Regions from separate parts of the Shewanella sp. A32 genome, predicted to be linked through region 3. Evidence: predicted binding sites of a transcription regulator. Region 3 holds the regulator's gene; each other region holds the start of a gene.
What was found. The regulator sigma-54, encoded in region 3, starts transcription at its own class of promoters, with help from an activator protein. The targets are predictions, from matches to a motif close to GTTGGCACGNNNNTNGNNT.
Positions count from the first base shown of each region.

Region 1 (4,409 bases), on a different contig from region 3:
GGAATGAGTATGCGGCTATCGATAGTCTGTGGCGTGATCGTGACGTTGGCAGACGCCGGTGCCTCCAGCTTTTTTGCAACTGTTTCTTTAGCCAATGCCTGAATGGCCGATATATCAGGAACAACCGCTGGTTGTGCTAACGTTTTGCTGGAGAACGCCAAAATCGCTAAAAAAATGTATGCTAAATTTAGTTTCATCATATACAAAGTGGTGTAGTTAACCGATTTACACGTATACTTCATCCGTTCCAAACGCCTTAATTGGCAACGAGTTTGATGGCGTCAGAACTTTGACTGAAACACCAGATGGAACGATCACAGCAAGTTACATGCCTTTCCGTAAATAGTGGTAAGGTGAGTTTATTTCGTCGAACAACAAGGCAGGCTTATGTCAGGTATTCTTGAATCAGTCAACAAAAGAACCCAATTGGTAGGGCAGAACCGCCTTGAATTACTGTTATTCAAACTAAATGGTCGCCAACGGTTTGGCATCAACGTGTTTAAGGTTAAGGAGGTTTTACAGTGTCCTCCGTTAACGATGCTGCCTAAGTTGAATCCTTATGTGAAAGGCGTGGCGCACATTCGCGGAACAACTATTTCGGTCATTGATTTAGGGGCCGCTACCGGTGGCCGGCCGATAGAAGATCTCAAAAACTGTTTTATCATCATCTCCGAATATAACCGCAGTGTTCAGGGCTTTTTGGTGCAATCAGTTGAACGTATTATCAATATGAACTGGTCCGCCATTATGCCGCCCCCACAGGGTGCTGGACGGTATTCCTATCTCACCGCGGTGACTGAAATTGATGGTGAGTTAGTGGAGATATTGGACGTCGAAAAAATTCTGGACGAGATTTCACCTGCTAAAACTGAAATCAGTGAAGAAGTTGATAAAGCGATCAATATCGACCGTGAGCAGAATTTCCATATTATGGTCGTGGATGACTCCGCGGTGGCACGCAAACAAATTGTCAGAGCCTTGTCATCACTGAACTTGCAGATCGACACTGCGAAAGATGGCAAAGAAGCACTTGATCGGCTGAAACTAATCGCCAGTGAAATGGATAATGTCGCCAAGGAAATTCCGTTAATCATTTCCGATATTGAGATGCCAGAAATGGATGGTTATACCTTGACGGCCGAGATTAGAGATGATCCAAAACTTAAGAATATCAAGGTAGTACTACATACATCATTGAGTGGCGTATTCAATCACGCAATGGTACAAAAAGTGGGTGCCAACGACTTTATTGCTAAATTCAATCCAGACGAATTGGCAGCGGCAGTTGATAAACATCTAACTTTGTCATGATTTACTAACCGTGCCGATGATATAAAGAGTGTTGATAGTGACTTGTGTTGTCTGTGATGCTGCGGTATAACGCGGCGTCTTACCGGTATTAGCTGTCGCTCAGTACCAACAAGTTTTATAAAATGGGATATCAAGGTGCCAGATAAATCTCTTGCAGAAACCGAGTACAATCAGTTCCGGCTGTTCTTGGAACAACACAGTGGTATTGTGCTGGGTGAAAATAAGCAATATCTGGTGCGCAGTAGACTCGCGCCGTTGATGGGCAAATATGGGCTGCCGTCATTATCCGAAGTGGTGAAGCAGTCCATGCGTCCCACTGAGAGACAGTTACGGGCTGAAGTCATTGATGCCATGACTACCAACGAAACCCTCTGGTTCCGTGACCGTTATCCATTTGAATTGTTGCCAAACAATATCTTACCGCAGTTTGCCAAACTCGGAAGGCCCCTCAAAATTTGGTCGGCGGCCTGTTCTTCTGGACAGGAGCCTTATTCCTTGGCAATGACCATTCTTGAATATCAGCAACGTCGTCCGGGTGGATTACCTGGAAGTGCTTCAATCCTGGCAACGGATTTATCACCTTCAATGCTGGAGCGTTGTAAGAACGCGGAATATGACAGCTTGGCATTGGGGAGAGGCCTATCTGACGAGCGTAAACGTCAGTTTTTTGATGCTTTACCAAGTGGCAATATGCGAGTGAAAGACAATGTCAGGCGTTTAGTCAGCTTCAGAGCGCATAATCTACTGGAAAGCTATACCTTGCTCGGTAAGTTCGACATTATCTTTTGCCGAAATGTTTTGATCTATTTTGCTCCTGAAGCCAAGGCAAAAATCCTGCGGCAATTTGCTGCCGCCCTGAACCCCAAAGGCATCCTGTTTTTGGGTGCGTCAGAGTCTATTGCGGGTTTATCTGATGAGTTTGATATGATTCGCTGCAATCCAGGGATCTATTACCAACGCAAAATCTGATATTAATTTATTGATTTTAAACAATATAAAAATGCCAGCTAAAAAGCTGGCATTTTTATTGCTGCTGTTTCACTCGTTGGGTTTTATCAGACACATATAGCCTGCTATATGGCACATAGTTTGCTTGCACATAAAAACTATCCATTGAGAGGCGGTTTTATGGCGATCAGTTTTGATAAGGCTCTGGGCGTTCATCAATACACCCTAGGGATCCGTGCACAGCGTGCGGAAGTGCTGTCCAGTAATATCGCCAATGCCGATACTCCCAACTATAAAGCCAGAGATGTGGATTTTAATGCGGCATTGCAGGGTGCCATGGGAAAACAGCAAGGCATGCAAATGGCGGCTACTTCCGAAAAGCATTTTGATATGAAGTCATTGGTCCAGGAAAACGTCAGGTTCCGCGTGCCAGATCAACCTGACACCGGTGATGGAAATACCGTAGACATGCAGGAAGAACAACAGGCGTTTATGCAAAATGCGTTGGAATATCAAATGTCTCTCGGGTTTCTTGATGGTAAGTTTTCCGGCATGAAAAAGGCGATAAGAGGAGACTGATCATGGGGCTATTCAATATTTTTAATATTGCCGGTTCTGGCATGTCTGCCCAGTCTGTGCGGTTGAATACCACTGCCAGCAACATCGCCAACGCGGATTCGGTGTCCAGTAGTGTGGATACCACCTATAAAGCCCGGCACCCAGTATTTGAAGCCGAGCTGGCGAAGGCGACCAATGGGCAGCAGCAACAAGATGGTTATTCGGTCAAGGTATCGGGGATTGTAGAGAGCGATAAGCCGCTGGTGAAGGAATATGCGCCTGATCACCCGTTAGCAGATGCCGATGGCTACATATATAAACCCAATGTCAACGTGGTAGAGGAGATGGCAGATATGATCTCTGCATCGCGCTCGTACCAGATGAATGTTCAGGTAGCTGATGCTACCAAGTCCATGCTGCAGCAAACGCTGCAGTTAGGTAAATGATAGGAGATAGGCCGTGAGTACTATCGGTTCGGTGACATCTTCAACAACTGATACTTCCAGTACCAGTTCAACCAGCAACAATCAGTCCTTAACACAGGCAGATTTCTTTTCGTTGCTGAGTACTCAGTTGTCAATGCAGGATCCTTCAAATCCCGTAGACAATGACCAGATGATTTCGCAGATGGCATCATTCTCTACAGTAGACGGGATCGGCAAGTTAAATGACGAGATCACCAGTCTCAATACTGTAATGACCTCTAGCCAGGCATTGCAGGCATCAGGTCTGGTCGGCCAAAAAGTGTTGGTGCCCTCTGGCACCGGTTATGTATCCACGGATGATCCTACACTAAAAGGGGTTATCAGCACTTCGACACCAATTAACAGTATTAAAGTGGCGGTGCAGGATGCTTCCGGTCAGGTAGTCAGAAACTTTACTGTTGATGGCAGTGCGGGTGGCAACGTCGATGTTGACTGGGATGGTCTGGATAACAGCGGCAATGCTGTGGCACCTGGTCAATATACGCTTACCGCCAATGGTGTGGTCGATGGCACGTCTGAGGATCTATACGTCAGCACCTATGGCCATGTCAGCAGTGTTTCGCTCAATTCCAGTACCGGGGCCGTACTCAACGTTAGAGGCGTTGGCGGTGTAGCACTGTCGGATGTGTTGGCGGTTTCTGAAGGTTAACGTATGCGCCGGGATTGACCGGACAGAAGTAAAAATTACAAGAGGTGGATTATGTCTTTTAACATCGCTCTTAGCGGGATCAATGCGGCGCAAAAAGATCTCAATACAACAGCAAATAACATTGCCAACGTGAACACTACTGGTTTTAAGGAATCACGGGCAGAATTTGCCGATGTTTATGCAAACTCGATTTTCTCCAACAGCAAGACAGCGGTTGGTGGCGGTGTCACTACCACCCAGGTCGCGCAACAGTTCCATCAGGGCAATTTGCAGTCTACCAATAACGCGCTGGATATGGCGATCAGTGGTAATGGCTTCTTCGTGACTTCGTCTTCTATTGATACCCAGGACTTCTCATTTACTCGTGCCGGGGCATTCAAGCGTGATGAAAATGGTTTCTTGGTGGATTCACAAGGTAACTACTTGCAATGTTTTCAGGTGGATTCCGATGGCAACTC
Region 1 covers NZ_JARFTS010000001.1:350,413-354,821, forward strand. The annotation lists gene flgA (flagellar basal body P-ring formation chaperone FlgA) at 1-242, opposite strand, end outside; gene PY479_RS01515 (chemotaxis protein CheV) at 388-1,311, shown strand; gene PY479_RS01520 (protein-glutamate O-methyltransferase CheR) at 1,441-2,280, shown strand; gene flgB (flagellar basal body rod protein FlgB) at 2,440-2,838, shown strand; gene flgC (flagellar basal body rod protein FlgC) at 2,841-3,263, shown strand; gene PY479_RS01535 (flagellar hook assembly protein FlgD) at 3,286-3,951, shown strand; gene flgE (flagellar hook protein FlgE) at 4,003-4,409, shown strand, end outside.
Region 1: the regulator sigma-54 is predicted to act here: its motif matches at 2,388-2,406, upstream of flgB (flagellar basal body rod protein FlgB).

Region 2 (4,409 bases), 200 kb from region 3:
GAGTTGGCACACCGATATAACCCTGTCGCCCACGAAATTGATAAGCGCGATACGAAAACCCGTTGCAGCGGTAGTGCACATAAGGCGTATGAAATGAGCGACATCCTAACGGTAACGTTTGAATAAGTTGGATTTGCTGTTGATTACGCAAAAACTCTTGCCATTCATGTTGCTGTTTTAACTCATCTCTGATGCCAAAAATCTCTTCAGGCGACACATCGCTTTTGACAATCACTTGCCCTGCATGCACCAAACAGGGCCAAAAAATTAACAATAACAAGGTATAGCGCATCGTCTATTCCTTCTACACATAAAAAAACAGGGTCATATAGGACCCTGTTTCAGTATAAATGCTGTTATTGACTAATTAGGCATTTTTAACAGTAACGAATTCTGGATAGGCATCAACACCACAGTCAGCAGAATCAACACCGTTATATTCTTCTTCTTCACTGACACGGATGCCCATGGTGGCTTTCAGAATGATCCAAACGATCAGTGATGTGATAAATACCCAACCGAAGATACAAGCAGCACCCAGCGCCTGAGCGCCGAAGGTCGCATCAGCGTTTGAAACCGGCACCATCATCACACCGAACAAACCACACACCCCATGGACAGAAGTTGCGCCTACTGGGTCATCAATCTTGATACGGTCAAAGAAGACGATAGAGAAAACGACCAGTGCGCCAGCAACTAAACCGACGATACCAGCCATGACCAGTGACGGACTCAGAGGATCAGCAGTAATCGCTACCAGACCAGCCAAAGCACCGTTCAGGATCATGGTCAGATCTGCTTTGCCCCATACCACTTTACAGACGATCAGCGCAGATACAGCACCAAATGCGGCAGCAGAGTTAGTGTTCACAAACACCTTACCAACGGCATCGGCGTCAGCCATGCTAGAGATAGCCAGCTGTGAACCGCCGTTAAATCCGAACCAGCCCATCCACAGAATGATGGTACCTAATGTTGCTAAAGGCAGGTTACAACCAGGAATAGGCGTTACAGAACCATCTGCACCAAATTTACCTTTACGGGCACCGAGCAGTAACACACCAGCCAACGCCGCAGAAGCACCGGCCAAGTGTACGATGCCAGAACCCGCGAAGTCAGAGAAACCAGCGGCTTTAAGGAAACCCCCGCCCCAAGTCCAAAAACCTTCAACGGGATAGATGAACGCAGTCATCACTACGCTGAAAGCCAGGAAAGCCCACAGCTTCATACGTTCGGCAACGGCACCAGAAACGATTGACATGGCAGTTGCTACGAACACAACCTGGAAAAAGAAATCGGATTCTAGAGAATGTGATGCATCAGCAGCCTGAGTACCGATAAGTCCACCAAAACTAGGCAGCCAACCACCTTCAGTATTATCAACATACATGATGTAGTAACCCACCAGCAGGTAGGTCACACAAGAAATTGCATACAGCACAATGTTCTTAGTCAGAATTTCTGTGGTATTTTTCGCTCTGACCAGACCAGCTTCCAGCATGGCAAATCCAGCAGCCATCCACATTACCAGGGCACCGGAAATCAGCAGATAAAACGTATCCAGTGCAAAGCGTAGCTCTGTCACTGAAGCCCCCAATTTGGTTAATTCTTCCATCGTTTTCCCCTTTAAAGCGCTTCGTTATCAGTTTCGCCGGTGCGGATACGGATGACCTGCTCCAGATCGGTTACAAAAATTTTGCCGTCGCCAATCTTCCCTGTATGAGCCGCATTAGTAATGGCTTCAAGCAGGTGCTCAAGGTTCTCATCCTTGGTGGCAATCTCCAATTTTACTTTCGGCAAAAAATCCACCTGATACTCTGCTCCACGGTAGAGTTCGGTATGCCCTTTTTGACGGCCAAAGCCTTTTACTTCAGTGACAGTCATACCTTCTATGCCAATGCCCGCAATTGCCTCGCGGACATCATCAAGCTTAAATGGCTTGATGATTGCGCTGACTAATTTCATCGAGACCTCCCAAATTGCCTTTTTTGTGTGTGATGTTGACTTGAGCAATTCAATCATCAGGCCAAGATGTTAATTTTTTGTTTTATAATGACTTAGCTAAACATCGCCTCTTTTTTGCGCCTTTGGTTGCACCAAAATAGTTCATCACCAAACTTGTTGCACAAAGTTGATGCATCAAAATATCGACTTTGGCCTTATTGGTTCAATGAGTGGAACAGGTTAATTTGTCAGGGATTATTTACCGCGGAGGCGATTATGTTGGAAAGCACAGAGACCATTCTGGTGATCGTGGATGTGCAAGGTAAACTTGCCAGGATCATGGCGCAGACAGAGCGACTTCATCAGCAATTACAAATCCTCGCCAAAGCGATGCCATTGTTTGGCATTCCCGTGCTATGGCTGGAACAATTGCCTGATAAACTCGGACCTACCAGCGAAGAACTGGCCACTATATTGCGCCAAATCACTCAACCAATCGCCAAAGAACACTTCAGTGGCTGGCAGTGCAATGAATTTCGTCAGCAACTATTAACCAGTGGTCGTAAAAAAGTGTTACTGGCCGGGATTGAAACCCATATCTGCGTTTATCAAACCTGCTGCGACCTGTTAAATGCCGGCATGGAAGTCCATGTAATTGCAGATGCGGTAGACTCACGCAATAGCGACAATTGCCAGTTGGGGTTACAAATGATGCAACAACATGGTGCCTGGTTAACACAAACAGAATCGTTGCTGTTTGAACTGCAGCAGCAAGCAAGTGGCGACAGCTTCAGACAATTACTGTCGTTAATCAAATAACCCATAAAAATGTATGGTCCGCCTCGTTGTTGCAAGAATAAAATTCAATAACGAGGTGGGTCTGCGCTAATGTATTCGGAGTCTCTGTTGGAGGCTCTCGCCTACCGCTCCACGATGAGTTCCGCGCCGGAATATCCTCAAAAAGCCCAAAGCATCTTACTGCTGTTTTTTATGTCAGGTTTTACTCCGGTGGTACTGCCGTTTTCGTCATCTTCACTCTATTCATGTCATGCAAACTCAGGTTGCAGCTTTGCTGCATTAAATTGCTCTTTTGTTCTTAACACTGACCATACGATGCGCGCCAGTTTGTTTGCCAACGCCACACACGCCACATTGAATGGCTTGGTTGCCCTGAGCTTTATCAGCCATTCGCCAAACACCGCGCCCGTCTTCTCGGGTCTCGATAAAATCGCTCTCGCACCGTGAATGAGTAACGTGCGTAGATGCTTGTTACCACGCTTGCTTATCCCGAGTAATCGCGGCTTACCTCCGGTGGAGTGTTGATGAGGCACTAACCCCAGCCAAGCTGCTAAATCGCGCCCATTTTTGAATTGCGCAGCATTACCTAACTCGGCTACACATTGAGAAGCCGTGATGTCACCAATGCCCGGTATCGACTTCAATAACTGTGCATCACCGTGCGTAGCCAGTTGTTGCTTAAGCTTGATGTCTTGCTCGGCAATCCGCTCTGAGAGGTCATCATAATGCGAATGAAGCCCCGCAAGTTCAGCGATGAACTGCGCTGGCAGTTTTTCAGCATGCTCTGCCAACCACAGGAATAAACGCTTCATGACGCTATGGCCTCTTGGCAGACTGACACCAAATTCCAATAACAACGCCCCAATGCGTGACATACAAGCTGTGCGCTCTTTGATATAGCCTTGTCGCACGCGATGAATCGCTGACATCATCTGTGCCGCTTCTGTTTTTACCGCGACAAAGCGCATCGATGGCCGTCCGGCCGCTTCAGCTATCGCATCGGCATCAATAAAGTCGTTCTTGTTACCTTTGACGTAAGGTTTTACATACTGCGGTGGGATGAGTTTGACGTGATGCTCAAACTGCTGACAAAGACGCCCGAGCCAATGAGCACCACCACAAGCTTCAAAGGCGATAGTGGTAGGTGGTAGTTGCTGAAGAAAAAGAATGAGTTGTTTACGGGAAAGCTTCTTACGTACAACCGTTTTACCTGCACGGTCATGGCCTACAAGATGAAAGTTTGACTTGCCTAAATCGATACCGAGTACTTGAATAAACATGATGGTCTACCTCCTGTCTAGCCTAATCTCAGCATAGTCGCTGAGAAGGGAGGCGGACCATCACATTAAGTCCCCGCTATGCAGGGACTTTTAATCTTACATGTCGGTTATTTATAGGTAGCTTCGCGTTTCTTCGCTTCAGCATCCCATACTGGCAACACTTCTTTCTTAAATGCGGCTTTTTCAGAAACCAGTTTATTCATATCCAGACCCACCGCAGCCTGAGCTTTAGCTTTAGTCGAAATGTCTGGGATGGCAACGGGCTGTTTAACCCCTTTTGCACTTAACAGTTGCGCCAGTTTGATCCGCGCATTACCGGCAATCTCGACGGCAGAGCCAAGAATACGCAGTGCTTCAGTCGGGTTATGGGCATATACACCATGAGAT
Region 2 covers NZ_JARFTS010000002.1:206,838-211,246, reverse strand. The annotation lists gene PY479_RS02915 (hypothetical protein) at 1-292, opposite strand, end outside; gene PY479_RS02910 (ammonium transporter) at 368-1,615, opposite strand; gene glnK (P-II family nitrogen regulator) at 1,627-1,965, opposite strand; gene PY479_RS02900 (isochorismatase family protein) at 2,221-2,763, shown strand; gene PY479_RS02895 (IS110 family transposase) at 2,991-4,025, opposite strand; gene nrfA (ammonia-forming cytochrome c nitrite reductase) at 4,130-4,409, opposite strand, start outside.
Region 2: the regulator sigma-54 is predicted to act here: its motif matches at 2,013-2,031, upstream of glnK (P-II family nitrogen regulator).

Region 3 (4,409 bases):
GATCTCAACGCTCAGCAGGTCAAACTGCTTAGTCAGGTAAAAGGAACCTATGAAACGAAATAAGCTTATTTTCGCTGCTATGCTGTGCCTTACCAGCCTTTCAGCTGCTGCGGTTGATAAAGATCTGCTGCAACAACTGGAAATATCCGCTGATGCGCAGTCGGCAGATATCAAGAACAAGCAAGTCGTGTACAGCGGCCATGTGATTGTGACCCAAGGTTCAATGAAGCTCACAGCCGCCGAAGTCAACGCATCCAGTTCCGATAAAGACGGCGAAAGAGTATTGATTGCAAAAGGTTCACCGGCCACCTTTCGTCAGAAATTAGAAGATGGCCGTATTGCGAACGCCAGCGCCAATGAAATTCACTACAACATTAATAAACGCGTACTGACGCTCATCGGTAAAGCAAAGGTGGAACAAGGTGGCAGCGTTTCCACTGCAGAAAAAATTGTCTATGACCTTAAAAACCAGCAGTTGCAAGCCTCCAGCAGCGGCCAGGGAGAAGATCGTGTGACCACGGTCATCCAGCCTGACAACTACCAGCAGCAACCCAAAAAGGATCCCCAGCAGGAGCAGCAATGAGTAATACCTTGATCGCCCATAACCTTGCGAAAAGCTACAAAAAAAGAATGGTCGTGAAAGATGTCAGTCTGTCGGTTGCAACAGGTCAGATTGTGGGATTATTGGGACCCAATGGTGCAGGGAAAACCACGACATTTTACATGGTAGTCGGCTTGATCCAGAGCGATAAGGGACGGATCTTTATCGATCAAGATGAGCTGACCATGGATCCCATGCACCTTCGCGCTCGCAAAGGTATTGGCTATCTGCCGCAAGAAGCCAGTATTTTCCGTAAGCTAACTGTTCGCGATAACATCATGGCAGTATTGCAGATCAGAAAAGATCTGGATCGCGATGGCCGTGAAGAACAACTGGAACAGTTACTCGAAGAGTTTCACATCACCCATATTCGCGACAGCATGGGGATGTCACTTTCGGGAGGTGAGCGCCGGCGTGTCGAGATTGCCAGAGCCTTGGCCGCAGACCCGAAATTCATTCTGTTGGATGAACCCTTTGCTGGCGTAGACCCCATCTCCGTTATTGATATTAAAAAAATTATTGAACAATTGCGGTCACGTGGACTGGGTGTGCTGATTACGGATCATAACGTGCGTGAAACACTTGATGTTTGTGAACATGCATACATTGTCAGCCACGGACAACTGATCGCCGAAGGCACCCCTGCCGAGATCCTCGACAACCAACAAGTCCGTGCTGTGTACTTGGGTGAACAATTCAAGCTATAGTAAACACCGGGAGCGCTTACAGCTTTAAAACGTTAAAGTCTGTAATTACTAGAATTTTTATAAAGTTATAAGATGTAGGGGTAAGCGGTAACATGAAAACGTCACTCCAGCTCAAACTGGGTCAACAACTGACCATGACACCTCAACTGCAGCAGGCAATACGTTTGCTGCAGCTGTCGTCGCTGGAGTTACAACAGGAAATTCAAGAAGCCTTAGAAGCAAACCCGCTGCTCGAAGTGAATGAAGACAACCAAAGCACCGACAGCAATCATGATATCGATAACAATTTAGAGGCACCGGAGCCGAGCGAACATATCGAAGATAGTTCGACGGTAGAAACCTCGGACGCACTCACTAGCCAGGCACTCCCTGAAGAGCTGCCAATGGATACTACCTGGGATGAGGTTTTTACTGCCGCTCCGGCTATGTCCAGTGGTCCTATCCGTGATGACGATACCCCATTTCAGGGAGAAACTTCTGAAGGTTTGCATGAACACCTGGAATGGCAGAAGAACCTGACACCGTTCTCAGAAACTGATGCAGCAATCGCCACTGCAATTATCGAAGCGATTGATGATCAAGGATATCTGACGCAAACCACGGAGGATATTCTGGATGCTATGGGCAATCCGGAAATCGAGCTAGAAGAAGTAGAAGCGGTATTGAAACGCATCCAACACTTCGATCCTGTCGGTGTCGCTGCACGGGATCTGCGTGAATGTTTGCTGATCCAGCTGTCGCAATATAGTGATGACACCCCGCATCTCGAAAACGCCATTATGCTGCTGGAACAGCATCTTGACCTGATCGCTGCCAAAGATTATCGCACACTGATGCGCAAGACCCGTTTGAGAGAAGAAGATCTGCGTGACGCGATTAGTTTGATCCAATCGCTTAATCCACGTCCCGGACTATTAGTGCAGCCTCAGGATGACGAGTACGTGATCCCAGATGTCAGCGTGTGGAAGAAAAATGGTCGCTGGGTGGTAGAACTCAACCCAGACTGCATGCCCAAACTCAGTATTAATCAGCAATATGCCGCTATGGCCCGCAGTGCGCGGAGCCAATCCGACAGCCAGTTTATCCGCGGACACCTGCAAGAAGCCAAATGGTTTATCAAGAGTCTGGAAAGCCGCAATGAAACACTACTAAAGGTGGCTAACTGCATTGTACAGTTTCAGCAGGGATTCTTTGAATATGGCGAAGAAGCCATGAAACCGATGGTGCTCAATGATATTGCCGAAGCCGTTGATATGCACGAATCGACAATTTCCCGAGTGACAACGCAGAAATACATGCATACGCCACGCGGTATATTTGAGCTAAAATATTTCTTTTCCAGCCACGTCGGTACTGAAGACGGTGGCGAATGTTCATCGACGGCAATCCGCGCCTTTATCAAAAAACTGGTGGCCGCGGAGAACCAGAAAAAGCCGCTCAGCGACAGCAAAATGGCACAGTTGCTGGCTGAGCAGGGAATTAACGTGGCACGCCGAACCATCGCCAAATACCGCGAAGCCATGATGATCCCACCATCGAATCAGCGTAAGAGTTTGTAATTCCACAGTACCCCTATGGAGGACACCCTATGCAAATCAACCTGGCAGGCCATCATATTGAGATCACCGACTCGTTGCGCAGCTATGTGGAGAGTAAATTTGCAAAACTTGAACGCCATTTCGAACAGATCAATAATGTGCACGTCGTACTCAATGTTGAGAAAGCAATACAACGAGTCGAAGCCAAGCTACATCTGAATGGTGGAGAGGTGCACGGCACCGCAGAACACACCGATATGTACGCTGCCATCGACGCTCTAATTGATAAATTGGATCGTCAGGTCATTAAATACAAAGAAAAGCTGACAAAATACTCATGATGGAACTTAGTACCATCCTGCGGCCGGAGTGTACCGCATGTGCCACACCCGGCAGCAAGAAAAAGGTATTGGAGCTCATCAGCGAACTCGCAGCAGCCCAGTATCCAAACCTGTCGTCCCAAGCCATTTTCGAAAGTCTGCTGGTCAGAGAGAAAATGGGAAGTACCGGTATCGGGAATGGCATTGCCATTCCCCATGGTCGCTTGCCGGACATTAAAGATCCTATCGCCGTGCTGATTAAGTGCGACGAACCGATCCCCTTTGACGCTATCGATAATCAACCGGTAGACATCTTGTTTGCGTTGGTAGTGCCCGCCGATCAATGTCAGCAGCATCTCAGTACTTTGTCGGCGATGGCCGAGAAACTCAGTGATAAGCTGATACTCAAGCAACTGCGGAAAGCCACCACCAAAGAAGAACTGTATCAGGTGATCACCGGATGAAATTGGCCATTGTCTCAGGCCGCTCAGGCTCAGGAAAATCTGTAGCGTTACGAGTGCTGGAAGACTTGGGCTATTACTGCGTTGATAACCTGCCACTCCCCATGATTGGCAGTCTGTTAGACAATCTGCGCGGCAGTAACGAACTGGTCGCGATTAGCGTCGATGTGCGCAACATGCCTAACCAGGAAAAAGTCCTGGAAAGTCAGATACAAAATCTGCCACAAGGCACTGAAGTCATCAGTTTCTTTTTAAACGCATCCGATAAGGTGCTGCTTAAACGTTACAGTGAAACCCGACGTCTACATCCGTTATCCAAGAGCAAAATCTCCCTTAAAGATGCGATTGAGCAGGAAGGCAAACTACTCGCGCCGATGTCGCAGCTAATGGATCACTACATAGATACCTCTAACATGAATATCTATGAGCTGAGTGACACCGTACGCGAAATTTTGCTGGGGACAGTGACCAAGGAGCTGGTGATTAACTTTGAGTCGTTTGGCTTTAAGCACGGTCTCCCCGCAGAAGCTGATTTCATCTTTGATGCGCGCTTTCTACCTAATCCTCATTGGGAGCCGCAGTTAAGACCGTTAACTGGGCTTGACGAACCAGTACGTGAGTTTCTCAACCGTCAGCCACTGGTGAATAAATTCATCTGGCAGATCGAGAACCTGCTCGATACCTGGCTGCCGCACTTGGAGCGCAATAACCGTAGCTATCTGACCGTTGCTATCGGTTGCACTGGTGGCCAACATCGTTCAGTGTACGTTGCTGAACAACTG
Region 3 covers NZ_JARFTS010000002.1:4,636-9,044, reverse strand. The annotation lists gene lptC (LPS export ABC transporter periplasmic protein LptC) at 1-63, shown strand, start outside; gene lptA (lipopolysaccharide transport periplasmic protein LptA) at 50-583, shown strand; gene lptB (LPS export ABC transporter ATP-binding protein) at 580-1,308, shown strand; gene PY479_RS01925 (RNA polymerase factor sigma-54) at 1,401-2,867, shown strand; gene hpf (ribosome hibernation promoting factor) at 2,897-3,187, shown strand; gene ptsN (PTS IIA-like nitrogen regulatory protein PtsN) at 3,187-3,630, shown strand; gene rapZ (RNase adapter RapZ) at 3,627-4,409, shown strand, end outside.